DNA from 4 places in the Yinghuangia sp. YIM S09857 genome. Region 4 is predicted to be linked to each of the others. Evidence: riboswitches for the same ligand, from Rfam matches in the RefSeq annotation. Region 4 holds a riboswitch; each other region holds the start of a gene.
The links. Region 4 has a riboswitch for cyclic di-AMP ahead of ACRX5S_RS14700 (NlpC/P60 family protein). Riboswitches for the same ligand answer to the same signal wherever they lie in the genome.

Region 1 (7,755 bases), on a different contig from region 4:
GGTAGAGCGCCCAGGCGTACAGGAACCCCGCGGCGAAGCCGACGAGATGGGCCGAATAGGCGACATCGGCGTCGCCGTTGACGCCCAGGCCCTGGAAGTAAAGCCACTGGAGCACGAAGTAGAACCCCAGCACCGCCCACGCGGGGAAGCGCAGCGGTAGGAACAGCAGCAGCGGGACGAGGCTGGTCACGCGGGCCTTCGGATACAGGTAGAGGTACGCGCCGAGCACCGCCGCGATCGCCCCCGACGCGCCTACCAGCGGCTGCGCCGAACCGGGGTTGAGCAGCGCGAAACCGTACGTCGCCAAGTAGCCGGCGGCCAGGTAGAACAGCGTGAAGTGGCCGCGGCCCATGCGGTCCTCGACGTTGTTGCCGAAGACGTACAGGTAGAGCATGTTGCCGATGAGGTGCACCCAGCCGCCGTGCATGAACATCGCGAACAGCACGGACAGCGCCGGGATCTTGTCGGGGTCGGCGGCGGTCGTGCAGCGGATCGGGCCGCGCTCGGTGGCCACGAGGTCGGGCGGGTCGACGATGCCGCCGCCGCCCACGAGTTCGCTCGGGATGGCGCCGTACTCGTAGTAGTAGGCGTTCTCGGCGCACACGCGCGCCTCGGGGTCCATGTCGCCGCTCCCGAACCCGGACAGCGGGCTCACGAGGAAGATCACCGCGTTGAGGACGATCAACGCGTAGGTGACCACCGGGGTGCGGCGCACCGGGTTGGCGTCATGGACGGGGAGCAGCATGTCCCTATCGTCACGTCATGCCCGGTTCCTGGCCTGGCAGGCTACCGCCCTAGACCGCCTGAGGTTCACTCGGATGGCCGGTGCACCGAAGCAGACCGGACAGGTCGTGCACTCCGGCGCGACGCAGGCGCGCGATGAGCGCCCGCAGGATGTGGGCGGTCGCCCGGGCATCCGCGGTGGCCCGGTGCGTAGACGGCGCGGGGGACTCGAACAGGCCTGCGAGCGTGGCCAGTTTGTAGTTGGCGACCTCGCCTCGCGAGACCAGCGAGCGGGCGAGCTCCAGCGTGTCGACCACCACAAGGTGCGGCCACGACTCGCCGCAGGCCGCGCAGGCCGCGCGCAGGAACCCGATGTCGAACGGCGCGTTGTGGGCGACCAGTACGGCGTCCCGGGCGAAGTCGTGGAAGGCGGGCAGCACCTCGCGCAGCGGCGGGGCGTCCGCGAGCATCGCGTCCGATATCCCGGTCAGCCCGGTGATGAACGCCGGGACGGGTACGCCGGGGGCGACCAGCGTGGCGAACTCGCCCAGCACGTCGCCGCCGCGCAGGCGCACCGCGGCGATCTCGGTGATGCGGTCGCGCTCCGCGTCCAGGCCGGTGGTCTCCAGGTCGACGACCACGAACACCTGGCGGTCCAGGGGCGTGCCGCGGTCCCAGCGGCCGGACGCGTTTCGCACCGCGCTCGCCGGTTCGGTACTGTCCCGCGCGGGCACGCCGGACCACGGCGGTGCCGCATCGCATGCCCCGGTTTGTGGCACGGAGAGTGGCGCGGACGGGCCGGGTACCTGGCTGCTCATGCCACGGACGGTACGGATCCGCCCTGACACCGGCACGGGCGCCCCTCCCGAACGGCCGTCCGCAGCACGGCTCCGGGCGCGTGGTGCGGGTCCCTGAACAGCCTTGGAGAGGAACAAACGCATGTCGGTCCCGGCCCCCAGCGAGACGACCCGTTGGCGCTGCTCGCTGTGCGGCAACCTGACGCGGTTCGACGTGACCCGGACGACCCGGGCGGTGGAGTTCGTCCACCTCGACCTCGCCGGCGAACCGCGTGTCGACGAGCGGGAGATCCTTGAGGACACGATCGAATCCGTCCGCTGCCGCTGGTGCAACGCCACCGATTCGGTCCAACTCGTGCCCCGTCCGGGTGCCGAGGACGGCGAGACGCCGGGGGCTTGACCGGGAGTCGCGGGAGGGCGCGGGAAGGGAAGGTGCCGGAGGCCCGAGTCGGCCGAGGCACGGCGAACACCCGTCGGCTCTCCGGTGCGGGGGCTGTCCAAGGAGACCTTCAGGACGCCCGCGACCCAGGGCGGCGCTCCAGGCGTAGTGCGGACGCGGCAGAGGCCTCGGTCATGAGGCGGAATGCAGCAATGCCGCCGACTTGTCCGGGCGTTGCGCTGCTTCGGTTTCCGACGCGGCACATCGTCACGTGCGGATTTGCCGACACTCCCGCCGACACGCCGGGCGCCGGCCGCTGTTCCGGAGCGCGGTGCGAGTTCGGCGCGGAGCGTACCGCCGAACGGGTGTACGAGCCGCGGGCGACTCCGTGCCGCCGGGCTCGGCCGGGCCGCCGCGGGTGATGCCGCAGGCCCGAAGGCTTCCGCGACGGGACGCCGAGCCCGCGTACGCGGGCTTCGAGCCCGAAAACCGGTTCCGACCCGCGACGTGCAACCTCCGGGTTGGTATGTCGGACTGGGCCGCTTGACTGCGCGTCGGCACCGGTGCGCTCGCCGGATGTGGCAGTTTTGGGGTGGCGGGGCTTGTCCGGAACACGGCACGCTGGCGGGCCGGAGCCGGTACCGGCGCACGGCCGCGCACGCGGATTGTGCATCGGTTCGGCATCGGCGCGGGGAGGCGTGTCCGGCTGTCCGGGTGGGCAGGCCATGATCAGGAGCACAATCGAGCAGCCTGGGGCGGGGAGACCGGGCCGATACGGAACCGGAGGACCTGTGGGCGAGTCGGACACACGCGCGGAGCCGGGCCACGCTGCCCGCGGCTCCGGCACGTCCGCCCCCGAGTCCGCCGACTCCTGGGCACGTGCCGCGGAGGCGCGCCCCGCGAAGCCGGGTGCGGCCGCCAAGCAGACGTGGGAACACGCGGACGCCTCCGTCCCGGTGCACGCGGACCGGCCCGAGGCCGCGGTCGAGCTGCCGAGACCGATCAGCGGAGAGCGCGCGGACCAACTGGCCGCTCCGGCGGTCGCCGCCGCAGACGAACTCGTCGTCGCCGCGCACGCGGGTGCCCTGGGATCCAACGGCTCCGAGAGCACGTGGAGTTCCTTCACCCCGCCGGTACGCAACGCGACCGCCGCCTCAGCAACAGGCAACGGCCACGCCCCCCTGGGCGCCGAACCCCCGAACGGCGCCCCCCACGCAAACGGCACAAAGAACGAGCCGACTCCCCCCGTGGCAACCCCACCCAGCGCGAACGCCGCACCCACCGAACCTGCGGACGGATCGCGGGGCGAGGCGAGTCCCGGGCGCTCTGTCGCCGACTCGCGAGGCGACGGCGACGGTGCAACCGCGTCGCGCGCACAGGCGGACGAGCCCGGGCGGTCCTCCGAATCCGCATCCAACGTGCCCGACTCGCCCGCCGGGGCCCTGGAAGGGCGCGGCGAGGGAAGTCCAATGGGTGGCGACGTCGGTGCCGCACACGCCGGTGGCGACGCGGCTGCCTCGCGAGAGGGGGCCGGGGCGGAGTCCGACACGCGGGAGGTTGCGCCTCGGGGGCCTTTGCCGGACGGGGTTCGGCAGCGGGTTATCGCGTTGGCGGCGGATGGGCTCGGGGCCATGACGGTGGACGAGATCCCCGTTCCGTTGCGGCAGTTTGCTCGGTTCACCCCCTCGCGTCGGGCGAAGCTCGCGGCGACCCCGCTGGCCGGGGTGCTGGAGAACGACCCGGTGTTCCGGCAACGGATAGCGGAGCGTCTGCGGAGGGGGTTGCCGGATCTTGCGGCGGCTCTCGATGCGGGGCGTCCGCCGGCCGCCGCCGATCCGCTCGATGTGGCCGCCGCCGCGTATCTGCTGCGGCCGCCCGGGTGGGTGGCGTTGCTGGACACGGCCGGACAGGCCGCGGAGCGCGCCGCTCAGGACCGGGCCGGGGCCGAGGCCGCCGCCGTGGTGGAGCGGTTGGAGTCCGAGTTGGGCACGCTGCGCGCCGCAGCGCGGGCCGAGCAGGAGAAGTTGCGGGCGGATCTGGAGGAAGCCCGCAAGGAGGCCGAGCACTTGCGCAGACAGGTGCGCGGGCTCCAGGGCGGCGCCAAGCATGCCGAGAAGGAGGCGAAGCGCGCCCAGGCGGAGTTGGAGACCGTACGCGCCGAGGCGCAGACGGCGATTGCCGCCGCCGACAAGGAGACGCGTCGCCTGCGCGGCCGGGTCTCCGAGGCGGAGTCGGCGTTGGAGGCGAGCCGCCGGGCCGCGCGTGAAGGCCGCAGCATGGAGGACACGCGCGTACGCCTGCTGCTCGACACCGTGCTGGAGGCCGCCCAGGGGCTGCGCCGCGAACTCGCCCTGCCCCCGGTCGGCATCCGCCCCGCGGACACGGTCGACGCCGTCGCGCCCGAGGGTGCGAGCCCAAAGGACATCGCCAAGCGCGCCCTGGAGGGCGACGACCCGGCGCTTCTCGACCAGTTGCTGAGCCTGCCGCAGGCGCATCTCGTCATCGACGGCTACAACGTCACCAAAACGGGTTACCCGTCCCTCGCCCTTTCGGAGCAGCGCGTACGCCTGCTCGGGGGCCTCGCGGTGATCGCCGCGCAGACCGGGGCCGAGGTCACCTGTGTGTTCGACGGCGCGCAGTTGGACGCTCCCGTGCTGCTCGCTCCGCCGCGCGGCGTCCGCGTGCGGTTCAGCAAGGCGGGGGAGACCGCCGACGAGCTCATCCGCCGTCTGGTGCGCGCCGAACCACCCGGCCGTCCGGTGATCGTCGTCTCCTCGGACCGCGAGGTCGCCGACGGCGTGCGGCGGGCCGGTGCGCGCCCGGTGCCGTCGACCATGCTGCTGCGCCGCCTCGCCCGCGGCTGACCCCCGGGCGGCGCCGCGTCCCGCCCGACGTCCCATGCCGCATCCCGTGCCACGTCCGATGCCGGGGCGTGCGATGCGTCCCATCTCGACCGCCGTGGTTGACATGTGACGTTGTGTCAGTGCCCGTCCCTACCGTGTGTTCCAGGAGCAACCGCTCCGTCACAGCTCCATCGGAACGCAACGGAAGAGGTGGACGACCATGCGGGTCTGCTGCCGTACGTGCCGTGCCCGGGGTCCGGCGTGTGCTGATTGTGTGGTCACCCAAATTCTCGACGATAAATCGGACTTTTCGCCCGATTCATCGAAATCCAACGAGTCGGTTCCGGTGTGCCGACACGCCGTGGTCGATGTGGGATATCCCACAAAGCTCCGTAACGACACCGATACGGGTGATTCGCCCGTAGGGCGGAATTCCGGAATTACCGGCTGCCTGGAGCTCTCCCCGGAAACGGTCGACCGGATAGCCCTGCTCGCCGACGTGGGCCTGAGCAAGCCCCTGCGATACGTCCCTGACCTGCACGAAGACCCGCCGAAACCGGTGCCGCCGGAGCCGCGTCCGGCGGCCGCCGGGCCCCCCGCGCAACGCCGCAAACCGCCGCGAAAGTATGAACAGATGGTCGCTCTCTGATCACGTTCGGTGGAGCCGGAAGCGTTAATCGCGAGTTCTCTCGTAAAACTTCGGCGATTGATTTGAACCGATCAAGCTCGGTTCACTAATCTCTCGGGCTGAGTACCCGCAATGTCGATCGCCCAGCCAGGGCGGCGGGCGGGGACTCCCGCCGAGTCCGGTGAGGCCGAGAGGTCGAGTCGGAGCCGGGGAACCAATCCCCGTGGGGTGAATCGACACGAAGTCGGTGTCGTAGGGCGTGTCTTCCGGCCCGAACCCGTCAGCTCACCCGGTAGGCGGGCGTAGGAAGAAGGAGTTCGCCCACGTGGCGTCCCACCGACGGCCGAAGAAGCCCAGCAAAACGCGCGTCGGCGTGCTCACCGCCGCCGCCGCCACCGCCGTGGCACTTTCCCCGGGCATGTCCCAGGCCGACCCGGCCCCCTCCAAGGACCAGGTCAAGGCCCAGATCAACGAGTTGACCCACCAGGCAGAGGTCGCCACCGAGGAGCTGAACGGCTTCCAGGAGAAGACCGAGCTGTTGCAGGGCCAGGTCTCGCAGATCCAGGAGCGGATCGCCCAGGAGCAGTCAGACCTCGTGACGCTCCAGAGCACCATGGGGGTGATCGCCAGCGCGCAGTACCGCAACGCCGGCATGGACCCCACGCTCCAGCTGATGCTGTCCGAGAAGCCCGACGAGTACCTGAGCAAGGCCGCCGCGCTCGGCCAGATCACCGCGCAGCAGGCCGCGTCGATCGAGCAGATCCAGGCCAAGAAGCGCACCCTCGACCAGGAGCGCGCCGAGGCGTCCACGAAGCTCGGGGAGCTTGAGGACACCCGCAAGAACCTGTCGGCCAAGAAGGCCGAGGTCGAGAAGAAGCTCCAGCAGGCGCAGGCCCTGCTCAACACGCTGACCGAGGCCGAGCGCGCCGCGATCCTCGCCGAGGAGGGCCACGGCGAGGCGAACGAGGCGGACGACCGCGCCTCGCGCGACGACACGCGCACCCCGCCGACCTCGGCCAAGCCGTCCCCGAGCACCACCAAGCCGGCGACCGAGACCCCCAAGGTCACCGTCCCGGTCAGCGGGCGCGCCGGTGCCGCCGTCGCGGCCGCCGCGTCCAAGATCGGCAAGCCGTACGTGTACGGCGCCACAGGGCCCAACTCCTTCGACTGCTCCGGCCTCACGGGCTGGGCCTGGAAGCAGGCCGGGGTCTCGTTGCCGCGCACGTCGCAGGCGCAGGCCGGTGCCGGGCGCAGCGTCCCGGTCGACCAGATCCAGCCCGGCGACCTGGTGATCTACTACAGCGGCATGTCGCACGTCGGCATCTACGCGGGCGGCGGCCAGATCATCCACGCTCCCAAGCCCGGCACCAACGTGCGGTACGCGCCGCTGCACTCGATGACGGTCGTCAAGGTCGTCCGCCCGTCCTGACCCACCCGTGACCGCGCCGCCCGGGCGCCGACCGGAGCAACCGCCCGACGGCGCCCGGACCAGAGCCCGGCCCGGCGCCCGGGCCTGAGCTCGGAACCGGGGACGCCGAACAGCGCCGCCGCGGCCCGTGCCGCCCGCTCCCCGCACCCGGCCGTTCCCCCGTGCGCGGCACTCGGCGGGTGCCGCGGTTCGCCGTCTCGTACGATCGGTCCGTGGACGACCGGAGCCCTAGGGCGCGACGGATCCCGCGGTGGCTCCTGGTTTTCGCGGCAGTGTGCGTCGCGATATCCGCCGGAATCGCCCTGGGAATCGTCGGCCTGGGCTCGGACGGTTCGAGCGGCAGGCCCGCTCCCGGTACGAGCCCGACCCTGCCCCTCCGGGCCGCCGACCTCCCGGCGGGCCAGGAGAAGCACACCGACCCCCGCAACGAGGCGATCGCCCGGCTGCTGGAACGCCGCGCGACCGCGGTGCGCGCGCACGACCGCGCGGCCTACCTCGCGACGATCGACCCGGCCGCGAAACCCTTCCACGACGCACAGGCCGTCGCGTTCGACAACGCGGCGCAGATCCCGTTCGCGTCCTGGGACTACGAGCTCGTCGCCGCCGACGCCTTCACCCTTCCGGACCAGCGCCTCGCGTCCTTCGCGGGCGCCACGGTGTTCACCGCGCAGGTGGACCTGCTGTACCGCATCGACGGCTTCGACAGCGCGCCGGTGCGCAGCCCGCAGTACCTCACCTTCGTGCTCCGCGACGGCGCTTGGCTGATCGCGGCCGACTCCGACGGCGCCGACAGCGGCATGCGCGGCGCGGTGCAGGTCTGGGACCTCGGCCCGGTCACCGTGCTGAGCGGCGACTCCGGAATCGTCCTCGGTGTCGGGGACAAGAACGACCTGCGGTCCTATCAGAAGGACATGGACGACGCGGTGCCCGACGTACACAAGGTCTGGGGCCGAGTG
Region 2 (7,755 bases), on a different contig from region 4:
TCTGCCATTCCGCGTCCGTGAGTTCCTGGGCCTCGTCCACGACGATGTGCGCGAACGGACCGGCCAACGGGTCGGCTGCCGCGCCCGGCAGTGCGCTCTCGTCGACGAGGCTGTCCTGCAAGTCCTTGCCGTGCAGCATCGTCACCGCGCCCTCGCCGTCCGCGTCGGCCTCGATGATGTTGCCGATGACGTCGGCCATCCGCGCGCGTTCGGCCTCCTCGGCGGCCTCCTGCCGACGCTTCCGCACCGACGCCTCGGGGTCGCCGAGCCGCAACCGCGCAGCGTCCAGGAGCGGCAGGTCCGACACCGTCCAAGCGTGCGGCGCGTGCTTGCGCTGAAGCATCCGTACCTCGTCGGCGGTCAGCCACGGCGCGCACATGCGGAGGTACGCCGGGACCGACCACAGGTCGCCGATCACGTCGGTCGGCTCCAGCAGCGGCCACGCCCGGTTCAGGGTGTCCAGCAGGTCCGGGTCCTGGCGCACCGACCTGCGGAACGCGTCGGGTGAGACCTCGTCGTCCCCCTCGAACTTGTCCGCAAGGATGTCCAGGATCTCCGCCAGGACCAGATCACGGGCCTCGTTGTGCGGCGTCGCCGCCGACGGTGCCGCGAACGCCTCGGCCCAGTCCTGCGCGCTCAGCCAGATGTCACCCCAGTCCGTCGACACCTCCATGCCCTCGGCCGGCGGCTCCTCGTAGAACCGGACGGCCTTCTCGACCGCCTTCACCATGTCCGCGGACGCCTTCAGCCCCGCCACCTCGGCGTCGGCCTCCGGCTCCGCCGCCGCGCCCTCGGGCAGCAGGTCCCGCAGCGTGCAGGTCCGCACTCCCTCCTCGCCGAGGCTCGGCAGCACGTCGGCGACATACGCGAGGTACGGCTGATGCGGCCCGACGAACAGCACGCCGCCGCGCCGGTGGCCCAGCCGTGGGTCCGCGTACAGGAGGTACGCCGACCGGTGCAGCGCGACCACGGTCTTTCCGGTGCCGGGACCGCCGTCCACGACGAGCGCGCCGCGCGAGCCCGCCCGGATGACCGCGTCCTGGTCGGCCTGGATCGTGCCGAGGACGTCCCGCATCCGGGAGGACCGGCTGCCGCCGAGGTCGGCGATGAAGGCCGACTGGTCGTCGAGGGCGGCATGTCCTTCGAGGCCGTCGGCGGTGAACACCTCGTCCCAGTAGTCGCTGACGCGTCCGCGCGTCCAGCGGTACCGGCGGCGGCTGGCGAGGCCCATCGGGTGCGCGTGTGTCGCGGCGAAGAACGGCTCGGCGGCGGGGGAGCGCCAGTCGAGCAGCAGGCGGCGGCCCGAGTCGTCGGTGAGGCCGAGGCGCCCGATGTAGACGGGCTCGGCGTCGTGCGCGCCGACGATGCGCCCGAGGCACAGGTCGAGGCCGAAGCGCCGCAGCGCACGCAGGCGGGACGACAGGCGGTGGACCTCGATGTCCCGGTCCATGGCGTCGCGGCCGACGCCGCCGGGCGCCTTGCGGGTGGCGTCGAGCTGGACGGACAGTTCGGCGATCGCCCGGTCGAGGCTTTCGGCGATGGCGGCGAAGTGGCGTTCGTCCGCGGCGATGAGGCAGGGGTCGGCCTTCGCGGCCAGCGGCTCGGGCAGGGCGAAAGCGTCGGCATCGCCGTGCAGGCGGTTCTCCGACAACTGCACACGCACGTGGTGAATCTCCTGATTCCGCAGGTTGTCCGGCATAGGCCTGCGATTTTGCGGTACGAAGGGGGCCTTGCCGCAAGGCCCCCCATGCGCTATAAGTTAAGAGTGGCAAGGAGAGAAGATTCCTCCTTGCCGTTAGTTTTTTCTGGCGGCGCGCCTGATGTATTTGCCGCGCCTGCGGCGCAGGTAGCGGATTGCGCCGCGGCGCTATTCGCACAATCATTCTCGGCGGCGTTCTCGATGGCGTTCTGGGCGGCGTTCTCGGGCTCGCTTGCGGCGATTTCGTGCGAGGCGGGCCAAACCGCCGTGGCCGCGACCGCGCCGACCACGACCAAGGCTGCCAACACGCCTGCGGTCGCCGGGAGTCCGGCCCCGGCGCCGAGCCATCCGGCCAGCGGATAGGTGACCAGCCAGCAGGCGTGCGACAGCGAGAACTGCGCCGCGTACGCCTCGGGCAGCTCCGCGTCGGACGCCGACCGCCGGATCAGCCGCCCGCTCGGCGTCAGCACCGCCGAACTCGCCGCGCCGATCGCCGCCCACGCACCGAGCAGCGCGAGCCACGTGCCCGTGCCGCCCGACACGGCGGTCACGGCCGCGGCGACGGCGAGCGGGACCGGGAGGGCGTACGCGGCGCTCAGCATCACCCGGCGGTCGCCGAGCCGTTCGAGCAGGTGGGGGAGCAGGAGCGCGGCGGCCATGGAGCCCGCGCCGTACGCCCCGAGCGCCAGCGACACCGCGCCCGCCGACCGCCCGAAGTGGTCGCGGACGACGACCACGGTGTCCACGAAGACGATCGCCCCGGCCGCCGCGACCGCCAGGTCCAGGGCGAGCAGCGCGCGCAGGCACGGCGTGGTCCAGAGCAGCCGGGTGCCGGACGTCGCTTTCGCACCGAGTGCGCGGGCGCGGTGCTTGCACGGGTCGCGGTCGGTGCGCCCGGCCGACCGGGTGGGCGCCGGCTTGGGGAGCACGGCCGACACGACCAGCGCCGCCGACGCCGCGAAACCGGCCACCGTGCCCGCGAAAAGCCAGTCGTACGACACGACCGCAAGCAGCCCGGCCGCGAGTGCCGGGCTGAACAGGCTCTCCAGGTCGTACGCCAGTCGCGACAGCGTCAGCGCCCGCGTGTACTCCGGTTCCTCGCGCAGCACTTGGGGGAGCGTCGCCTGGAAGGTCGGAGTGAAGGCCGCCGAGGCCGCCTGGAGCAGGAGGATCAGCACGTACACCTGCCACACGTGCGTCACGAACGGCAGGACGGCCGCGATCCCGGCGCGCACCGCGTCCGCGCCCGCGAGCAACACGCGGGGCGGGACCCGGGCGGCGACGGCGCCGATGAGCGGGGCGACCGCGACGTATGCGGCCACCTTGATCGCGAGCGCGGTGCCGAGCACGGTTCCGGCGTCCGACTCCGCGATGTCGTACGCGAGCAGGCTGAGCGCGACCGTCGCCAGACCCGTGCCGACCAACGCGATCACCTGCGCGGCGAACAGGCGGCGGTAGGTTCGGTTGCCCGGCAGGGGCGGCATGCGCGGGGTGTGCCGCGCGGCCGACGCGGTGCGCACGTTCGGCATGGCGGGCCTCATCCCGGTCGGAGCGAGGTGGTCCGTCCATCATAAGGCAACATGTGCATACGTGTGCACATGTTGTCGTCACTGATCCGGCCCGACAGCGCGGCGCCCGCTCAGTCGTGCGGCGGCAGCGCGCGGATCTGGTGGTCGGCCGCGCTCAGCACCTCGTCGACGAGGCGGCGCAGGTGGCCGTGACGCAGCGCGTACACGACGCGGCGGCCGTCCTTGCGGGCCACCACGAGGCCCGCGAGGCGCAGCTTCGCCAGGTGCTGGCTCACCGAGGTGCGCGGCGCGCCGGTCGCGTCGGTCAGGGTGCTCACGTCGGCCTCGCCCTCGGCGAGTTCGCGCATCAGCGCGAGGCGCGTGCGGTCGGCGAGCAGCGCGAGCACCGACACCGCGGCGTCCAGGCGGTCGGCGTCCGAGGCGGAGGCACGGCCGTGCGGCGGGTGCGCATCGGCTGCGGTGTCCTGGCTGCCCGAACTCATGCGCTCATCGTAGAGCGGGCGGCGCGGGGCTCCGCGGATCACGGCCGGGGCGGATTTGACGCGGACTTCAGTTCAAGATCAATGATGGTCGGCATGAACAGCGAAGCGAAAACCATCCTGCTCTTCCACAACACGATGCGGATCACCGACGGACACCTGGACGCCTTCCGCAAGGCCATCGCCGACGCCGTCGACTTCGCCGAGCGGCACGGACCCCAGCTCATGGTCGAAGTCTTCATCGACGAACCGGAGATGACGGCGCACAGCTTCCAGATGTTCGGTGACTCCGAGGCGGTGCGCGCGCATTGGCGACTTGCGGACCCCTACATCCAGGGCGTCATGGAGCACTGCCGCGTGGAGAGCTTCGAGGTGTACGGCCGGCCGGACGACGACGTGACCGAGGGGATACGCCGTGGAGTCGGGGACGGCGTGGTGACGTTCGCCCCGCAGGTCGCCGGATTCCTGCGCTTCGGCGCGGCGCCGAAGGACTGAACCGCCGGAACCCGGAGGGCTGTTGGTACGCGTGGTTCGCGGCAGCCCGGGAGCACGACAACGCGCGGACGCGGCGACGCGGGAGCACGACACCGCGGGAACGCGGCGACGCCCGGCCGGATGACCCGGCCGGGCGTCGGTGTTACTGCGGTCCCGCGTCAGCCCCACAACTGCGCGGGGCGTCCGGTGTATGGCTCAGACGTGGCTCAGATGCTGACGCCGTGGGCGCGCAGGTAGGCCAGCGGGTTGATGTCGGAGCCGTAGCTCGGGGTGGTGCGGATCTCGAAGTGCAGGTGCGGGCCGGTCGAGTTGCCGGTCGAGCCGGACAGGCCGATCTGCTGGCCGGTCGAGACCTTCTGGCCGACCGACACGGACGAGGACGACAGGTGGCCGTACTGGCTGTACTTGCCGTCGGCGTGCTTGATGACGACCTCGTTGCCGTACGCGCCGCCCCAGCCGGACTTGACGACCGTGCCGGAGGTGACCGCCTTGACGGAGGTGCCCGACGCGGCGGAGAAGTCCTCGCCGGTGTGGCCGTTCGACCACAGCGAGCCCGAGTTGCCGTACGAGCCGTGCGGCGCGCCCGGGACCGGACGGGTGTAGCCCGACGCGGAGGACGACGACGCGGTGGCGCTGTCACCCGAGTTCTTGGCCGTGGTGCCGCCGGACTTCGCGGAGCTGCCGGAGTCGGTGCTCAGCTTGGCGCCGGACTGGCTCTTGGCCTGGTTCTTGGTGCCGCCGGTCGAGGGCTTGGTGTCCTCGGTGAGCTTGGCACCGGTCTGCGGGGCCGCCGCCTGGCCGCCGGCCAGGGCGAGCTTCTGGCCCGCGTAGATCATGTTCGGGTTGCCGCCGACGACGCCGCGGTTGAGGTCGTACAGCTTCTCCCAGCCGCCGGCGACGTCCTGCGCGTCGGCGATCTTCGAGAGGGTGTCGCCGACGACGACGGTGTACGAGGTGGTGGCGGCCGACGCGGACGCGGGAGCCTTGCTCTCGGTCTTCGCCTCGGACTTGGCACCCGTCTTGGCGCCGGAACGGGCCTCGGACCTGGTGTCCTCGGACAGCTTCGAGCCGGACTGGCTCTTCGGCGCGGCCTCGGTCCTGGCGGTCGAGCCGCCGTTGGAGCCGGTGTCGATGGACGGGGTGCCGCTGTTCTTGGTCAGGCCCGCCTTGACGGAGCAGACCGGCCAGGCGCCGGGGCCCTGGCCCGCGAGCACCTTCTCGGCGATCGCGATCTGCTGGTCCTTGGTGGCCAGGTCGGCGCGCGGGGCGAACTGCGTGCCGCCGAACTCGCGCCAGGTGGAGCTGGTGAACTGAAGCCCACCGTAGAAGCCGTTGCCGGTGTTGATGGACCAGTTGCCGGTGCTCTCGCACTGGGCGACCTTGTCCCAGGTGCTGACGGGCGCGGCGGACGCGCTCGTGGCGCCGATCAGGGGGGCGGCGATCGCGGCGCCGGTGACACCGGCGGCGACGGCGATGCGGGACTTCGTGGTCAGACGGGTGCGAGTTGCGGACAGCATCAAGCGTTTCCTCTCCTACGCCTGCGAGGTGAGCTGTCGGATTCGGGCTGGAGTTGCCCGGCCGCTCTCGTCCGCCCTTCGGAAAGGGCCGTCGAGCGCGGCTTCACCCCAAGCCGTCCCGGTTGTCGCCGGGCCGGCGTTTCACCTGGTTCCCCCGCTTCTGCCGTGGTTGCTTCTCAGCGTTCCCCGTCTCGGCCGGCGGCAGAATTAGGCGTTCCGGCGAGCGGGGCCGATGTGTGGGACACCGACGCCGAGAAAGGTAGGCAGACGGACTCCGACAACTCAAATCCCCCTCCCGCAAAGCCAGTTTGGGAATATCGCGGAACGGGGAATAGGCCACGCGGTGTAGTTCGGATCGACCGGTATGTGTGCAAATTTCTCCGCACGGTGACCGCCGCGCCACAGAGGGCATGTTCGCCTCACCCACAGTGGCCCGCGTGTGATGCAGCGTCGATTCGGTAAAGCGGGGGCAAAGTTATGAGAATCCGACAGATCTCCGCGATTAGGACGTTCCGGATGTGGGAAAGGTGGCCCGCGACGTCACCGCGCCGCCGCACCGCGCACCTCGCGCCCGCGCGAAGCGACACCGCCCACGGAGTCGCCGCCGAGGGGCTTGTAGAAGAAGGTGCAGTCGCGCAGCGCCCCCGAGGGATCGGCCGCGTACCCGGGCACAATGCCGTACCGCGTCCATCCCGCCGCCGCGTACAGCCGCTCCGCCGGGCTCTCCGCCTCGGTGTCGAGCATGAGCAACGTGATCCCGGTCGCGGCGGCGTACTCCTCGGCGGTCCGCAGCAGCGTCCGTCCCAGGCCCCGCCCGCGGGCGTCGCGGTGGACCATCAGCTTGACGACGTCCGCGCGGTGCCCGCCGTTCGCCCACGTGTTGAAGGCGAGGCCGACCGTGCCGAGCAGGTGGCCGGGCGCGCCGCCGCTCTCGTCGGACGCGGTCCACACGACAAGCGCACCGGACCGAACGGCCTGCGCCTGACCCCGCCACCACGCGGCCGCGTCGGCGGGCGCGAAAGGCATCCGGAACCCGAGCGAAGCGCCGCCTGCCACGGTCTCCGCGAGAAGCGCCCCGAGCGCGGGTGCGGCGCGGTCGAAGCCGTCGGCCGACAGGCGGTGGATGCGGACCGCGGCCTCGTCCGTCACGGCGCCACCACCACGAGGGTGTAGCGCACCGGGCGGTCGCCCGGGTTGGCGTACGCGGACGCCCCCCACAGTCGGAAACTCATCGCGTCCCCTTCGGTGAGCGTGCGCGCAACCCCCTCGACGGTCACCGCGAGCGTGCCGTCGGCGACGCGGATGTGGTGTTCGAGGCCCGGCGTCGGCGGGCCGTCGTACGCGATATGCGCGCCCGGCCCGAGTTCCCCTTCGACGATCTCGGCGCGCAGGTCCGGATGCGGAGGCGACACCGAGCGCCGCACGAAACCGGAGGCCCGGTCGGTCCAGACCGGCTGCTCGTCCGCGCGCAGTACCCGCACCGGCTCGGTGTCGGACTCGACCTCGGCAAGGAGGCGCGACATCGTGCGGCCGTACGCCGCGCAGAGCTTGTTGAGCAGCGCGGCCGTCGGGCTGATCTCGGCGCGTTCGAGGCGCGAGAGCGTGGAGCGGCTGACCCCGGTCCGCCCGGCGAGTTCGTCCAGGGACCAGGTGCGCTCGACGCGCAGCGCGGTCAGCCGCCGGGCGAGGCGTTCATCGACATCGTTTCTCATATTCGGGACTTTATCCCGTATACGAGATCTGTTGGGGCGGCCCGGTGTCCTGTGTGGTGTCCATGGGGGATGGGGTGGGGCGCCGGGGGAGGTGCGGCCTGGAGTCATGCGTGTCGGGCCAGCCATTCCTTGAGATAGGCGGGGGGCTCGCCAGGTGCACCGGTGTCGGGGCGGGGGGCCGCGGCGGCGGTGCGGAGGGGGATCACGCCTGCCCAGTGGTCGAGGTGCCGGTCCGCGGCGTCCTCGGAGAGGCCGTGTGAGCGGGACTTCGCGGCCACGTCGGCCAGGTCCAGCGCGAACAGTGCGGTCTGCGCGGCCTCCTTG
Region 3 (7,755 bases), on a different contig from region 4:
CGGAGGCGCGGTTCCCCGGCGTGCGGGGAGGCACCCGGCGGCCGCAACCGGCGAGGGCGGGCCCGGCGGGGCGGCCGTTCCCTCGGGCGCCCGTCGGGCGGTGCGTCCGGGGCGAGCCGGTCCGGCAGCGTGGTCCCGGCGGGCGGGGGTGCGTCGGCCCCGGGTCTGTCGGACGGCGGTCGGGTGAGCAACAGGTCGCTCACGGAAAGCACGAAGTCCTCGTCGTCGAGGAGGTCGCGTTCGATCTCGCGCAGGATCAGGCGTTCTCGTCTGCTGAGTGCGGGCCCGGACATGGTGGACACCTCCGTACCGCGCCGGGGGCTCTACTCGTCGCCTGCCCGGAGACGGGCCCGAGAAACGCCGCGAACCCCTGCGGACACCCGCGCGGACGGCGGGTCCACGAGCTGAGAACCGTGGACTGCCGTCCGCGCGGGGCCGGTCAGGGGTTGTGTCTCCGGCGGTCGCGCCGCCGGAAGTGCCGCGCGGATCACCGCACCGGACTCGTCACGGAGCACCGCACGGAGCACCGCGTGAAGCTCGCGAGGAGTACCGCACAGAACGTCGCGGCACGCTCCTGGAAGAACTCCGCGATCAACCCCGCGAAGCGTCCTGCGCTGGACTTTGCGCGGCACACTGCGCGCAGTGCCGCGGCAGCCGCCGCAGCCGCGGTACCCGCAGCGTCACGCCGGGCGCGTGGCTCCCGCGATCGGCATCGAGTCGACGTCGACGATCTTGACGACGCTGCGCGAGTTCGGCGCGTGGATGATCTTGCCGTCGCCCAGGTACATGCCGACGTGGCTGATGCCCGAGTAGTAGAAGACCAGGTCACCGGGCTGGAGGTTGGAGATCGAGACCTTGTTGCCGTTCGCGAACTGCGCGTTGGTGACGCGCGGCAGCGAGACGCCGGCCGCCTTCCACGCGGCCTGGACCAGGCCGGAGCAGTCGTACGCGTTCGGGCCCGCGGCGCCGTAGACGTACGGCTTGCCGAGCTGCGCCTTGGCGAACGCGATGGCGGTGGCCGCCTTGCCGGACGACGGCGCGGTGACGGCGCTGCCCGTCGACGGCTTGGTCGCGGCGTTGTTCTTGGCGGTGGTGCCGGCGGTGTCCTGGCCGGTGGACCGGGCCGGGGCCTTCGCGGGGGTGTCGACGGTGAGCTTCGCGCCCGAGCCCTGCGGCTTGCCGTTCGCCGGCGCCTTGGGCGCGGTCTTCGGGGCGGGCTTGGGGGCGGTCGTGGGGGCCGTCTTGGCCGGGGCCTTGTCGGTGACCGAGGTCTTCGACGTGGTCGGCGCCTTCGACGCGGCGTCCTGGGCGACGCCGGCGAGCTTGAGGACCTGGCCGATGTCGATCCAGTCGGCGCCGCGCGGGAGCTGATCCCGGTTGATCTCGTACAGCGCCTGCCAGTTGCCCGGAATGTCCTTGGCCTGGGCGATCTCGGAAAGGGTGTCGCCCGCGACCACGGTGTACGTGGCGAGCGGCGCGGTGGGCGCGGCCGGGGCCGCGACGGGGGCGGGGGCGGTGGTGACGGTGGCGTCCGGTGCGGGGGCGGCCGCGTCGTCCGGCGCCGAGACCGGGGCGTTCTGCGGGAACGCGGGGGCGGCGGGCGCGGCGTGGGCGGTGGTCGCGGTGAGTGTGGCGCCGAGTCCGGCTATCCCGGCGGCGGCCACCAAGCAGCGAACGCTGTGGGCAGACAGCATGAAGTCGTTCCTCTCCTGCCGCCTGCGAGGTGAGCTGTCGGATTCGGACCGGAGCGGCCCGGCCGCGCATGGCACGGCTTCACCCCAAGCCGGACCCGGATGTCCGGGTACGGCGTACCACCTGGTTCCCCCGCTCCCGTCCGGATGCTGTGCATCATCACCAGGACCGGGGACGGGATTCGGCGTTCCGGTCGGCGGGCCACGCCTGGGCGGCGAAACCGGGGGTGACGCTAGACAGAACGCCCGGGCCACCACAACTCGCGCGGGTCGGTTTCCGGCCGGATAAAGGGTGCGTCAAGCCAGGCAAGCCGCACAGAGGCTATTCCGGCCTACCGGTATGACATGCGGATATGTCGCAGAGTGAGCGTGACGGTCCGATCACCCAAAAAGTTTTGAAACCACCTTGACAAGAGCGGAAGGCAAATCCCACCACGTCCGATCTTGTCCATATTTGGGCAACGGAAGGGTTTGTCGCCCATTCGGATCCGCCGGACTGCGGCCCCCCGGTGGTGGCCCTAACGTCGACAGGACGACCGTCATTTCATGGCGACTCGTCATTAAATAGACATTTCAGGAGGCCCGGTGACCGAGGCCCTGCGCCGCAGCCTGACGTGGCTGTCCTCCCCCACGCCGCTCGCGCTCCCGATCCGTGCCCTCACCCTGGCCCTCGCCTGGGGCCTCGGCCTCGGCGGCATGGCGATGCTGTGGGAGGGGGTGCCCGGCGGCGCGGGCGGTTCCGTGGTCTGGTTCGGCTTCGGGATCATCGCCGCGGTCCTGGGCGGCGCGCTCGGCCTCTCGCTCTTCCTGCCGATCGCCCGCGACGAGACCTCGCGCGGGTCCGACCGCGCCTGGGGCGCGGCCGGGCTCGTCACCACCGTCGTATGCGCGCTCGGCGCCGTCGCCGTGCTGGGGTTCGACCAGCTCGCACGCTTCTGGGTCGGGCTGGGCCTGTAGGACCCGCACGGCCGGAGAACCAGGGAAAGGCCGGCGGCCGGTCCGGCCGCCCGACCCGTTTCCCGGCCCGACGGCCGGCCCCGTCTGCGATGCGGCCGCCCTTCCGGCCGCTCAAGGATTAACCCCTCCGGCGCCGCTCAGTACCAGCCCTGCCCGGCACCCGCCCCTCCCGCCCCGTACGCCTGACGGCGCGCGGCGGCCGCGCTCCGGCGCTTCCAGCGCAGGTACGAGCCGAGGTATCCGAACGTCCACAGCCCGCACGTGAACAGCACCCCGACCACGTGTGCCACGTGCGGGAACGGGCGTACCCCGGTGGCCGCCGGCTGGTACCCGGTCGCCGTGCCGCCCCCGGTGTGCGGGCCCGACCACGACGCGGACGGCACGGTCCCGGCCCGCGCGATCAGCCCAGGCAGCCATCCGAAGAGGCCGCGGGACGCCAGGCCGTTCACCATCGCGGCCTGGCTCGCCTGCCGCTGGGCGCGCTGCTGCGCGGCGGCCACCGCGTGCGCGGGGATCCGGGCGGGCTGCGGCCCGCCGCGGAAGGTCACCCCGTACAAGTCGCGCACCCGCTTGGCCTCCCACACCGACAGCGCGGTGATGGTGACCGGTGCGCCGAGCGTCACCACCATGGCGATCACCGTGGGCACCCGGTTGTTGCCCGGCGACGCGAGGTCGACGGCGGCGACCGCCCAGGACAGCGTCGGCGCGAGCAGGCTGGGCATCAGCAGGTGCCCGTCCGCGGCGGCGAACAGGTGCCGCGGCACCAGGAAGAAGGCGAAGATCGCGAAGAAGCCGGTCCAGATGAACCCGGCCAGTCCCAGCAGCAGAAGCACCCACAAGCCGGGGTTGTCGGGCCTGGCCTGGACCAGCCCCGTCGCCGTCACGGCCGCGAGCAGGCCGCCCGCCCCGAGGAACCACGCCATCGACATCATCGGGTAGCGCATCGCGCGGCGGGTCTCGCGGCGCACGTTGTCATGTGACAGCAGGACGAACGCCAGCGCACAGAGCGGCACGGCGACCATGGCGACCACGACCGAGACCGTGATGTGCAGAACCGCCTCGCTGACGATCTTGTCGCCCTCGACGCTGTCGTACTTCACCCCGACCCACACGACGACGGCCATGCCGATCAGGGTCCGGATCAGGCTGATCTGGTCGATGCGCGGGTCGGGCGGCGCGAGCCGGTTCTGCGGTTTCAGCGCGCGCTGGGCCGCGCCCTTCGGGTTGAGCAGGTACGACAGCACCTTGCGCGCGACGCCGCCGAACGTCCGCGGCGGCCGCGCGGGCGGGCCCACGGGGGTCTGACCCGGAAACTGACCGGAAGCCTGACCGGGGACCTGTGAGGAGTACGGTCCGGGCCCCTGGCCGGGAGGCGGCGTGCTCGCGGGTGCGCCGCCCGGCGGCGGCGCGGGGTACGCATGGGTTCCAGGCGGGGACGGGAATTGCCCTGTCCCACCGGGAGGTTGGGAAGGCGGCCACGGCGGTGGAGCGTGCGTCAAGGATCTGTCCTTCGTCTTGCCGGGTGTCTCACCGGGTGTCGCGCCGGGGGGCAATTCCGCGCAGCAGTATGGCGGAACGCGACGAGCCCACGACAGCGGGAGACCCCTCACGCTCCGGCCGGCTCGAAATGCCCGGGAAAACCTATGAATCGACACATGGACAAGATCCGTTTCACGGTGGTGCGAGGACTGCTGCCGACCGCGCAGACCCGGCCGGGGCGCAACCGCTCGCGGCTACCGTGCCAGCAGCGCCATCGCCGCGTTGTGGCCCGGGATCCCGCTCACCCCGCCGCCGCGACGCGCCCCGGCGCCGCCGAGGACGATGCGCTCGTACGCCGTCTCCACGCCCCAAGTCCCCGCCCGCGCCGCACCCTTGGCAGAGCCCTCGGCAAAGTCCTCGGCGAAGGCCTCCGCGAACGGCCACGCGAGGTCGCGGTGGAAGATGTGCCCCGCGGGCAGCCCGAGTTCGTCCTGCAAATCCAGCGGCGTGCGCGCCTCGACGCACGGCCTCCCGTCCGGGGTGCGCAACAGGCAGTCCTCGATCGGTTCCGCGAGGACGCTGTCGAGGGACGCCAGGGTCGCCTTGAGCGCGGCGGCACGTGCGCCGTCGTTGTCCTCCGCGAACAGCCGGGCGGGCATGTGCAGCCCGAAGAGCGTCAACGTGTGTACGCCCGCCGCCCGTTCGGCGGGTCCGAGGATCGTCGGATCGGTCAGCGTGTGGCAGTAGACCTCGGCGGGCGGCAGCGATGGGATGCGGCCCGACTCGGCCTCCGCGTACGCGGCGGCGAGCTGCCCGTACCCCTCGTTGATGTGGAACGTCCCGGCGAAGGCGTCCGCCGGGTCGACGCCCGGATCACGCAGTCTCGGCAGCCGGGCGAGCACCATGTTGACCTTGAGCTGCGAACCCTCGGGCGCCGGTCCCGCGGGCTCGTCGCCGAGTAGGCGTGCGAGGGTGTCGGGGGCGACCGCCGCGACGATGTGCCGCCCGGTGACCCGGAGTTCGGTGCCGTCGGCGCGATACGTCACCTCGCCGTCCGGGGTGACCGAGGTGACGTCAGCCCCGGTACGCAGGTCGGTTCCCGCGTCCCGCGCGGCCTCCGCGAGCGCACGCGTGACCGCCCCCATGCCGCCGACGGGGACGTCCCAGTCGCCCGTGCCGCCGCCGACGACGTGGTAGAGGAAGCAGCGGTTCTGGCGCAGGGCCGGGTCGTCCATCGGGGCGAACGTGCCGATCAGCGCGTCGGTCGACACGACTCCGCGCACGGTGTCGTCGGCGAAGGCCGCCTCGACGGCGTGGCCGAGCGGGGTGGCGAACAGGTCCTCCCATACCCGCGCGTCGTGCACGAGCCGGCGGAACTCCTCGGCGGAGCGCAGGGGTTCGGTCAGCGTCGGGAAGACCCGGGCGGCGAGGGAGCCCGTCGTCCGCCCCCAACTCTCCCAGGCGTCGGCGTCGCGGCGGCCCGCGATGCGGGTGAGCGAGGCGCGCGTACGCTCCCGGTCCTCCGAATCGACGAGCAGGCCGCCGTCGCCGCGCGGCGTGTACGAGCCGATCCGGCGCCGCCGCAGGACCAGCGGGAGCCCCAGATCGTCGGCGATCTTCCGGGGGAACAGGCTGACCAGGTAGGCGTACCGCGACAACCGCACGTCGACACCGTCGAACGGCCGGTCGGACACCGCCGCCCCACCGGTCTCGGCGCGCCGCTCCAGCACGGCCACCGAGCGCCCCGCCCGGGCGAGGTACGCGGCGGCGACGAGCCCGTTGTGCCCGCCGCCGACCACCACGACGTCGAAGTCGCCGCCTGAGCGGACCATGCGCGCCTCCCGTATCGCGGCCTGCGCCAGATGCTACGGCTCCGCGAAGAACTCGATCAGCACCGGACCCAGCGCGTCGACGGATACTTCGTGCGTCTGGTCCGGGAGGGTGATGGTCCGGGCACCGCCGATCGCCGACGCGACGGCCAGCACCGCGTCGTGCATGAACGCCATGCCCGCCGAGCCGTCCAGCAGCAGCGCGGGCACCCGGATCCCGGCGAAGCGCTCGACCGGTACCGTGCTGTCCCCCATCACGGCGAAGTCCTGGACCAGCGTGGGCGCGACGGCCACCAGCGAGGACCAGGCCGGGGTCGTGCGCATCTCCGCGACCGCCGCGGCCGGCATGCCGGTGGCGCCGAGGAAGTGTTCGAGGGCCTCGTCGGCCCGGCCGTCGCGGATCAGCCCCGGCACCGGGTCGGTCTGCCGCGCGGTCGCCGCCGCGTCGGCCTCCGAGGTCAGGTACGGCGGTTCGTACGCCGCCACGCGCGTGACCGGCAGGCCCGCCGCCGTCGCCTCCAGGGCGAGTGCGCCGCCCGAGGAGATCCCGTACAGCGCCGCGCTGCCGCCCGCCTCGGCGATCAGCGCCGCGATGTCCTCGATCTCCCGGGCCACCGCGTAGGGCGCGGTGTCGCCGCTCTCGCCGCGCCCGCGCCGGTCGTAGTTGAACACGGTGAAGTGCGGCGCGAGGAATTCGGCGAGGCCGCTGTGCACCTGGCGATCGCACAGGGCCCCGCCGACCAGGACCACCGGGTCGCCGTGGCCCGTCCTGTCGTACCCGATGACCGTGCCGTCCTTCGAGATCGCCTTGCCCATCGTGGGTTCTCCTCGTACGAGATGTGCGGTCGGGAGGTTCTGCACGAGTGCAGACTGCCGGGCACCCGCAAACTCATCGGTCCGCGGGCGCCTGGTCCCGACCCACGACGCGTCAGACCTCCGCCCCGGCCCTCCCCCACAGCGATCGCGCCCCGGCCGTGAAGCGCGGCCCGGCGAGCGGCCGGGTGGCCAGGCGCAGCAGAGCGACCGGGTTGTCGTCCCCGGCTATGCGGTTGGCGCGGAGGGTGCCGCAGCCCCGGCACTGGTGGACGAGCATCCATTCGCCGTCGTCCCGCACGCCGACCGTCAGCGCGGCCATCGGCGCGCGGCAGGTGGCGGAGCGGTCCCCCGGCGTACGCCCGTCGACGTGGCGGCTCGCGAGGCAGTGCGGGCAGTGGTTGCGGTGCGCGGTCCCCGGCGCGCGCAGCGGTACGTCGAGGCGGCAGCCGACGCACCGGAAGCTGTCGCCGCGTTCGCCGCCGGGCGGCCGAAAGTCCTTGCGGCGCTTGGCAGTACGGCTTGCGCGGCGGCTCGCATCGCGGCCTGCGTCGAGGCTTGCGTCACGGCTTCGCGAGGCGGAGTTCCTGCGTGGCACGGCAGCATCCCCTCACAGCTCGCCGAAGGCGTCGAGGGGGAACGGCGGGTGCGCGAGCGGGCGTACCGCGGTGCGCATCAGCAGCAGTTGGTTGTCGTCGCCGCGCACGCGGTCGGCGGTCAGCTCGCGGCATCCGGTGCAGCGGTGGATCAGCATCCAGTCCCCGTCGCGGGCGACGGCGATGGAGATCGGCGTCATGCGGCGGCCGCAATCGCGGGCGTCGCCGTGCCGCGCGTGCAGGCAACTGGGGCAGTGCGTGCGCGGATCCCCGTCCGGGGCCGCGCCGGGGGAGGTCAGGCCGCAGTGCGGGCAGGCGAAGTCGTCGCGCGTGGCGGGGATGGTGATGGTGTCGGACACCCGGTACTCCTGGCTGAGATGGTGCGGGGCA
Region 4 (7,755 bases):
CCCGGTCAGGTTCAGCTCGGTGAGGTCCAACCGCATCTCTCCGAACTTCATGCGGTACGGCGAACTCGCCGCCACCGTGTCGGCCGTGGCCGGGGTGATGGTGCGCTCCCCGCTCGGGCCGGTGAACGGCACCGTGATCGCCGCGACCGCGCTCAGCAGCGCCGCGACCGTGAAGGCCGGCACGATCAGCCATCGGCCGCCGCCGAAGAAGGTGCCGACCAGCAGCCCGCCCGCGAGGACCGCGAGGATGACCGCGAGGCCCACCTGCACCGAGACGTCCACCGACGTCGCCGTGTCCAGCCACCACAGGACGCCGCCCGCGACCGCGGCCAGTGAGACGGTCGCCACCGCGATGTACGAGCGCGGTTTGCGCGGCTTCGGCTCCTCCGGGGGCTCCGGTCTGCCCGGGGACTTCCCGGTCGGCACCCGCCACCACTTGGCGGGGCCTGGCGCGAGCGGCTGCCCGGCGCCGGACGCCGGCCCGGCGGCCTGCGGCTCGGCAGCGCCGCCCGGAGCGGTGGCGGTGGCCGCCGCGGCAGGTCCGGCCGCGGCCATCCCGACACTCTCGGCGGGTGCCGTTGCGGACGCCGCGCCGCCGCCCGACGCCTTCTGACTGCGCCGGGTGCCCTGCTGCGCGACGTACAGGATGATCGCGGCGACGATCAGGAGCGGGACCGCCCCGTCGAAGCCGTTGTCGATGTAGGAGAAGAACACGCCGACGCCGATGCCGGTGAGGGCGATCGCCGGGATGGCGGCGCCGATGCCGCGTCCGTTCAGGACGTCCCGGGCCAGCGGCGCATGCTGCCCGTCGGCCGGCATCAGCAGCCAGCCCAGGCCGTACAGCAGGACGCCGAGGCCGCCGAACAGCGCCAGCACCGCGAACACCACGCGGAAGATCACCGGGTCGACGCCGAAGTGGCGTCCCAGGCCCCCGCACACACCCGAGACCACACGGTCGTGCAGCGGGCGGTGCAGCGGCGGATTGCCGTTGTCGCCCGGCTCGGCCTGCGGCGGAGTCCGGGACGAGTGGGGGGTCGTCTCGTTCATGGCTCCATCGTGCTGGGCGTACGCGTGCGCGCCTATCAGGAGGGGCCCGGGTCGTACCCCGATGCGACCCTGAGGGGGAATCAGGGTCGGACCCTGATGCATCGCCGAGCCCGCGCGTGTGACGATCGGTCGTGTGACCTCGGCACCGCCTCCCGCGACCCACGCGCAGACCTACCTGGGCTTCGAGCCCCCGGCCGCGCGGCCCGCCCCGACCCTGTTCCGCGACTCGTCGCGGCGCATCGTCGCGGGCGTCGCGCGCGGGCTGTCCCGGCACCTCGCGGTGGACGTGGTGTGGATCCGCGTCGGCTTCGTCGTCCTGACCCTCGGCGGCGGCCTCGGCATGCTGCTGTACGGCCTGCTCTGGCTCAACGTGCCCGAAGGCGACGGGGAGGTCCGGCAGGGGCCGGTGGACGCCCGCGACCGCAAGTCCCGGCACGCCGCCTTCGCCATCGTCTCGGCCCTGCTGGCGTTCTCCCTCGTCATGACGGTCGCCGGGGACGCCGGCTACCGCGGCGCGTGGGTGTGGCCGCTGCTGGTCGCGGCGGCCGGCGTCGCGCTGGTGTGGCGGCAGGCCGACGACGCGCAGCGCACCCGCTGGCTGTCGCTGGACGGGCGCAGCCGTACGGCGGGCATAGTGCGTACGGTCGTCGGACTTGTGGTGTTCGCGACGGGGATCGGCTTCTTCGTCGCGTACCGCGGCGGGCTGGGCGACGCGTTCGCCGCGATGCGCGGGGCGGCGCTGCTGCTGTTCGGACTGCTGGTGATCTTCGGGCCGTTCCTGCTCCGCCAGACGCGCGACCTGAGTGCCGAGCGCCGGGCCCGCATCCGTGCGCAGGAGCGCGCCGAGGTGGCGGCCCATGTGCACGACTCCGTACTGCACACGCTGACCCTCATCCAGCGGCACGTCGACGATCCGCGCGAGGTCGCCAAGCTCGCCCGCGCGCAGGAGCGCGAGCTGCGGGCCTGGCTGTACCGGCCGGAGGGCGAGGAGCCGGACCGCACCTTCGCCGCGGCGCTGCGGCAGGAGGCCGCCGAGGTCGAGGACATGCACGGCGCGACCATCGAGATCGTGTCGGTCGGCGACTGCCCGGTGGACGAGCGCCTGGCCGCGCAACTCGCCGCCGCGCGCGAGGCGATGGTGAACGCGGCCAAGTACGCGTCGGGCGGGCCCGTCCAGGTGTTCGCGGAGGTCGAGGACATGACGGTGACGGTCTTCGTGCGCGACAGCGGTCCCGGCTTCGACCCGGGTGCGCTGCCCGAGGACCGCCTCGGTGTGCGAGAGTCGATCCTCGGGCGCATGCGCCGCAACGGCGGTACCGCGGTGATCCGCAGCGAGCCCGGCGAGGGCACCGAGGTCGAGCTGGAGATGGCGCGTGGCTAGGCCGAGGAACAGGAGCACCAAGTGAGCACCCAGGGCCCGCAGGGCACTCCGCAGGACACTCCGCGTTCGCAGGGCACGCCTCGGGGCGCCGACGGCGCCGCCGACCCCGCGGGCACCGGTTCGGCCTCCGCCGAGACGCGTGTGCGCGTCGTGCTCGTCGACGACCACCGCATGTTCCGCACCGGCGTGCGCGCCGAGATCGGCGAGGCGGTCGAGGTCGTCGGCGAGGCCGAGGACGTCGCCTCGGCGGTCTCCGTCGTGCACGCCACGATGCCCGAGGTGGTGCTGCTCGACGTGCACCTGCCCGGCGGCGGGGGCGTCGAGGTGCTGAAGCAGTGCGCCGGGGTGCAGGGTTCGGTGCGGTTCCTGGCGCTGTCGGTGTCGGACGCGGCCGAGGACGTCATCGGCGTCATCCGGGGCGGCGCGCGCGGCTACGTCACCAAGTCCATCACCGGCGACGAACTCGTGCGCGCGGTGGGCCGCGTGGCCGAGGGCGACGCGGTCTTCTCGCCGCGGCTGGCGGGCTTCGTGCTGGACGCCTTCGCGGCGACCGACGTACCGCCGATCGACGAGGACCTGGACCGGCTGACGCAGCGCGAGCGGGAGGTCCTGCGGCTGATCGCGCGCGGGTACGCGTACAAGGAGATCGCGCGGCGGCTGGTGATCTCGGTCAAGACGGTCGAGACCCACGTGTCGGCGGTGCTGCGGAAGCTCCAGCTCTCGAACCGGCACGAGCTGACCCGCTGGGCGACCGACCGGCGCCTGGTCTGAGGAACGCCGTACGCCCCCGCCTCCGGCGCACCGGAGGCGGGGGCGTACGTGCGTACGACGTGCTGCTGCGGGTCAGCCCACCCGGCGCGCCGAGTGGAACGGCATCTCGGTGATCGGGGCGACCTTGATGACCGACCCCGGACGCGGGGCGTGCACCATCTTGCCGCCGCCTATGTACATCCCGACGTGGCTGATGTCGGAGTAGAAGAAGACCAGGTCGCCCGGCTGGAGCTGGGACTTGGAGACCGCGGTGCCGACCTTGACCTGGTCCCAGGTGGTGCGGGGCAGTTTGACGTTGGCCTTCGCCCACGCGGCCTGCATGAGGCCGGAGCAGTCGAACGAGCTCGGGCCCGCCTTGCCCCAGCCGTACGGCTTGCCCTGCTGGTCCATCGCGAAGTCGACGGCCACCCCGGCCCGGCCGGAGACCGGGACGTTCGTCACGGGGGGCTCGGGCTTGTCGCGGTCGGCCCGTTCGTCGGCGCGGGCCTCTTCCTCGGCGTGCTCGTTGGAGTCCAGGACGGCCTGGCGCTCGGCCTCGGTGAGGGTGTTGAGCAGCGTCTGGGCCTTGTTGAGCTTCTCCTGGATCTCGTTCTTCTTGCCGTTGAGGTCCTTGCGCAGCGCGTCGAGGTCGGCGAGCTGCTGGGACGCCTCGGCGCGGTCCTGCTGGAGCATGCGCGCCTGTGCGGCGATCTGTTCGAGCCGGGTGGCCTGCTGGCTGTCGATCTGGTCCAGCATCTGGGCCTTGGAGAGGTACATCGCGGGGTCGCCGCTCAGCGCGAGCTGGAGCTCGGGCGGCATGCCCCCGTTGCGGTACTCCTCGGCGGCTATGACACCGATCTGCTCGCGCAGTTCGTTCATCGCGGCCTGCTCCTCGGCGACGCGGGCCTGCGTCGCGTTGGACTCCTTTTGCAGCACCTCGACCTGCTCCTGCACGCCGTTGAAGACGTCGGTCGCCTTGGCGACCTCGCGGTGGAGCTGGTTCACCTGCTCCTGCACCTGGGCGGAGGTGGGCGTCGGCTCGGCGCTGGAGGTACCGGCGAACGCCACGACGCCGGTCACGGTCACGGCGGCGGTGGCCAGGGTGGCGGCACCGCGGTGCACGGTGCGCGGCTTTATCCGGCGGTGCTGTGCGGGACGGCGATGGGACGCCACGAAAGCGTCACTCCTTCCTCGGCCGCCTACCGGGTTAGCTGACAGGCTCGGGCGGAAGAAGACGCCCTACGACTCCGGACTGGCGGGCCCGGACCCGATTCGCCTCGGTGGGACGTGGGTCCCCGGCTCCGGCTGGTGCTCCGCGCGCCTTGGGGGCGGCCGCGGAACGTCGCCGGACTCGGCGGTGGCGACCGTGCACTCCTGGTGGAGTACGGGGGTACGGCCGCCTGGCCGAGAACATTAGTCACAGGAGTGTCACGATCCCCAGGATTCCTCGCCGTATTACCAAGTCTTTACCTTGGGGGCCGTTTCATTGTCCGCTTTGCGATTTTTGTAGTCTCGGATCGCCACCCCCACCGTGAGGAGCGTTCCGTGGACGTCGTCCGACAAATTCTGCTCGTCCTGCACATCATCGGGATCGGCTCCCTGCTCGGCGGCTTCCTGACCCAGATGAAGGGCATGAAGACCGGCGACGTCCGCGTGGTCCCGGCGATGACGCACGGCGCCCTCACCATGCTCGTCACCGGCATCGCACTGGTCGGCGTCCTCCAGGCCGACGACGTCGAGGTCGACAACACCAAGATCAGCGTCAAGCTCGCCGTCCTCATCGCGATCCTGCTCATGGTCTGGGCGAATCGCGCCAAGGACCGCGTCGGCACGCAGGTCTTCGGCGCCATCGGCCTGCTGACCGTCGCGAACATCGCGATCGCTGTGATGTGGACCTGAGTTGACGCGGGCCCGGGTTCGCCGTCCGGCCGGACGGGCGGGGACCGGAACACCGCCCGCGGCTCGTAGACTCGGCAGACGATGAGCAAACTCTTCGACGACATGCCGCTGCCGGGGTTCGACGCCGACATCCCGCTGCCCGCCGAGCCGCACCCGGACGACGCCCCACCGCCGCCGCCCGAGTACGACCCGGCCCCCGACGACCTGTTCGCGGGCGACTTCGCCGAGCCCTCCAATCTGTACGAGGGCCACTACCGCAACGGCGCCCGCAAGCCGGTGATCGACCCCGCGCGCCTGCTCGACGGCATGAACCCGCAGCAGCGCGCCGCGGTCGTCCACGAGGGCTCCCCGCTGCTCATCGTCGCGGGCGCCGGCTCCGGCAAGACGCGCGTGCTGACCCACCGCATCGCGTACCTCCTCGGCGCGCGCGGCGTGCATCCCGGCGAGATCCTGGCGATCACATTCACCAACAAGGCCGCGGGCGAGATGAAGGAGCGCGTCGAGGCGCTGGTCGGGCCGCGCGCCAAGGCCATGTGGGTCTCCACGTTCCACTCCTCGTGCGTGCGCATCCTGCGGCAGCAGTACAAGAAGCTCGGCCTCAGCTCGACCTTCTCCATCTACGACGCCGCCGACTCGCAGCGCCTCATGGCGATGGTGTGCCGCGACCTGGACCTCGACCCCAAGCAGCACCCGCCGCGCAAGTTCAACGCGCAGGTCTCCAACCTCAAGAACGAGCTCATCGACCCGGAGACCTACGCGTCAGGCACGCAGAACGACGCCGAACGCAAGCTCGCCGAGGCGTACACCCTCTACCAGGCGCGCCTGCGGCAGGCCAACGCGCTCGACTTCGACGACCTGATCATGACCACGGTCAACCTGCTCCAGGCGTTCCCCGACGTCGCCGAGCACTACCGGCGCCGGTTCCGGCACGTGCTGGTCGACGAGTACCAGGACACCAACCACGCGCAGTACGTGCTGGTCCGCGAACTCGTCGGCGGCGCCGCCGGCCACGGGCCCAAGCGCACCGCCGACGGCGACCTGGTCAACCCCGCCGAAGAGGGCCTGGCCGAGGTGCCGCCCGCCGAACTGTGCGTCGTGGGCGACGCCGACCAGTCCATCTACGCCTTCCGCGGCGCGACCATCCGCAACATCCTCGACTTCGAGTCGGACTACCCGGACGCCACGACGATCATGCTGGAGCAGAACTACCGCTCCACGCAGACGATCCTCACCGCCGCCAACGCCGTCATCGAGCGCAACAGCAACCGGCGCGCGAAGAACCTGTGGACCGACTCCGGGCAGGGCACCTCGATCACCGGCTACACCGCCGACGACGAGCACGCGGAGGCGCAGTTCATCGCGGACGAGATCGACCGCCTGACGGACACCGGCAAGGTCACCCCGAGCCAGGTCGCGGTCTTCTACCGCACCAACGCGCAGTCGCGCGTGTTCGAGGAGGTCTTCATCCGCGTCGGCCTGCCGTACAAGGTCGTCGGCGGAGTGCGGTTCTACGAGCGCAAGGAGGTGCGCGACGCGCTCGCGTACCTGCGGCTGCTCGCCAACCCGGACGACGTGGTCTCGCTGCGCCGCATCCTCAACGTCCCCAAGCGGGGCATCGGCGACCGGGCGGAGGCGTGCGTCGAGGTGCTGGCGGCGCGCGACCGCGTGCCGTTCGCGGACGCGCTGCGCCGGGCCAGGGAGGCGCCGGGCCTGGCGACCCGCTCGGCCAACGCGATCGCGGGCTTCGTGGCCCTGATCGACCAGCTCCGCACGGTCGTGGACGGTGGCGCGGGGCCCGCGACGGTCCTCGAAGCCGTCCTCGAACAGACGGGCTACCTCGCGGAGTTGCAGGCCTCCACCGACCCCCAGGACGAGACGCGCATCGAAAACCTCCAGGAACTCGCGGCGGTGGCCCTGGAGTTCGAACAGGCGCAGCCCGAGGGCACGCTCGCGGACTTCCTGGAGCAGGTCGCCCTGGTCGCCGACTCCGACCAGATCCCGGACGACGATGGCGGCGTGGTCACGCTGATGACCCTGCACACGGCGAAGGGCCTGGAGTTCCCGGTCGTGTTCCTGACCGGCCTGGAGGACGGCGTGTTCCCGCACATGCGGGCGCTCGGCAACACCAAGGAACTGGAAGAGGAACGCCGCCTCGCGTACGTCGGCATCACCCGCGCTCGGGAGAGGCTGTACGTCACCCTGGCCAAGATCCGCAGCGCGTGGGGCGCCCCCGCCTACAACCCGCCTTCGCGGTTCCTCCAGGAACTCCCCGAGAAGCTCGTCGAGTGGCGCAACGCCGCCCCCTCGGCGGCCCAGGCACTCTCCGCCACCCGCACCACCCGCTCGGCCCCCCTGGGCCGCCTCAGCGGCCCGAGCCGCATCACCGACCGCGAGGCGGTGGCCCTCAAACCGGGCGACCGGGTAACCCACGACAAGTTCGGCCTGGGCACGGTCGTCGCAACCCAGGGCGAAGGCGACAAGGCCCAGGCCACCATCGACTTCGGCGCAACGGGCACGAAGCAACTGCTGCTGCGCTACGCCCCGGTGGAGAAGCTCTAGGTCCTGTCTTCAAGTTCCCGCCGGGCCCGCGACGCCGGGCCTTGACGGCCCCCCAAGTGGCACGCTCCGGGCCTTGGCGTCCCAAGCCAAACCCGGGCCGAGCCGCGGGCCGCGCCTTG

Region 1: it holds a riboswitch for cyclic di-AMP, as region 4 does, so the genes downstream of both, ACRX5S_RS17995 (NlpC/P60 family protein) here and ACRX5S_RS14700 (NlpC/P60 family protein) in region 4, are expected to answer to the same signal.
Region 2: it holds a riboswitch for cyclic di-AMP, as region 4 does, so the genes downstream of both, ACRX5S_RS11110 (transglycosylase family protein) here and ACRX5S_RS14700 (NlpC/P60 family protein) in region 4, are expected to answer to the same signal.
Region 3: it holds a riboswitch for cyclic di-AMP, as region 4 does, so the genes downstream of both, ACRX5S_RS05150 (C40 family peptidase) here and ACRX5S_RS14700 (NlpC/P60 family protein) in region 4, are expected to answer to the same signal.

What each region holds. Positions count from the first base shown of each region.
Region 1 covers NZ_JBPKBH010000007.1:386,963-394,717, reverse strand. Annotated here, with positions in the region: gene ACRX5S_RS18020 (rhomboid family intramembrane serine protease) at 1-745, opposite strand, end outside; gene ACRX5S_RS18015 (exonuclease domain-containing protein) at 795-1,541, opposite strand; gene ACRX5S_RS18010 (hypothetical protein) at 1,663-1,920, shown strand; gene ACRX5S_RS18005 (NYN domain-containing protein) at 3,369-4,763, shown strand; gene ACRX5S_RS18000 (hypothetical protein) at 5,017-5,391, shown strand; cyclic di-AMP (ydaO/yuaA leader) riboswitch at 5,536-5,685, shown strand; gene ACRX5S_RS17995 (NlpC/P60 family protein) at 5,696-6,799, shown strand; gene ACRX5S_RS17990 (hypothetical protein) at 7,012-7,755, shown strand, end outside.
Region 2 covers NZ_JBPKBH010000004.1:494,251-502,005, forward strand. Annotated here, with positions in the region: gene helR (RNA polymerase recycling motor ATPase HelR) at 1-1,663, opposite strand, end outside; gene ACRX5S_RS11095 (MFS transporter) at 1,753-3,183, opposite strand; gene ACRX5S_RS11100 (ArsR/SmtB family transcription factor) at 3,339-3,710, opposite strand; gene ACRX5S_RS11105 (hypothetical protein) at 3,804-4,202, shown strand; gene ACRX5S_RS11110 (transglycosylase family protein) at 4,409-5,719, opposite strand; cyclic di-AMP (ydaO/yuaA leader) riboswitch at 5,723-5,911, opposite strand; gene ACRX5S_RS11115 (GNAT family N-acetyltransferase) at 6,260-6,868, opposite strand; gene ACRX5S_RS11120 (helix-turn-helix domain-containing protein) at 6,865-7,431, opposite strand; gene ACRX5S_RS11125 (pyridoxamine 5'-phosphate oxidase family protein) at 7,536-7,755, opposite strand, start outside.
Region 3 covers NZ_JBPKBH010000002.1:425,902-433,656, forward strand. Annotated here, with positions in the region: gene ACRX5S_RS05145 (hypothetical protein) at 1-293, opposite strand, end outside; gene ACRX5S_RS05150 (C40 family peptidase) at 681-1,694, opposite strand; cyclic di-AMP (ydaO/yuaA leader) riboswitch at 1,700-1,856, opposite strand; gene ACRX5S_RS05155 (hypothetical protein) at 2,277-2,648, shown strand; gene ACRX5S_RS05160 (hypothetical protein) at 2,786-3,943, opposite strand; gene ACRX5S_RS05165 (phytoene desaturase family protein) at 4,382-5,959, opposite strand; gene ACRX5S_RS05170 (alpha/beta fold hydrolase) at 5,993-6,772, opposite strand; gene ACRX5S_RS05175 (RNHCP domain-containing protein) at 6,885-7,367, opposite strand; gene ACRX5S_RS05180 (RNHCP domain-containing protein) at 7,380-7,724, opposite strand.
Region 4 covers NZ_JBPKBH010000006.1:166,896-174,650, forward strand. Annotated here, with positions in the region: gene ACRX5S_RS14685 (PspC domain-containing protein) at 1-1,047, opposite strand, end outside; gene ACRX5S_RS14690 (PspC domain-containing protein) at 1,181-2,428, shown strand; gene ACRX5S_RS14695 (LuxR C-terminal-related transcriptional regulator) at 2,450-3,199, shown strand; gene ACRX5S_RS14700 (NlpC/P60 family protein) at 3,272-4,351, opposite strand; cyclic di-AMP (ydaO/yuaA leader) riboswitch at 4,360-4,495, opposite strand; gene ACRX5S_RS14705 (hypothetical protein) at 4,724-5,077, shown strand; gene pcrA (DNA helicase PcrA) at 5,159-7,636, shown strand.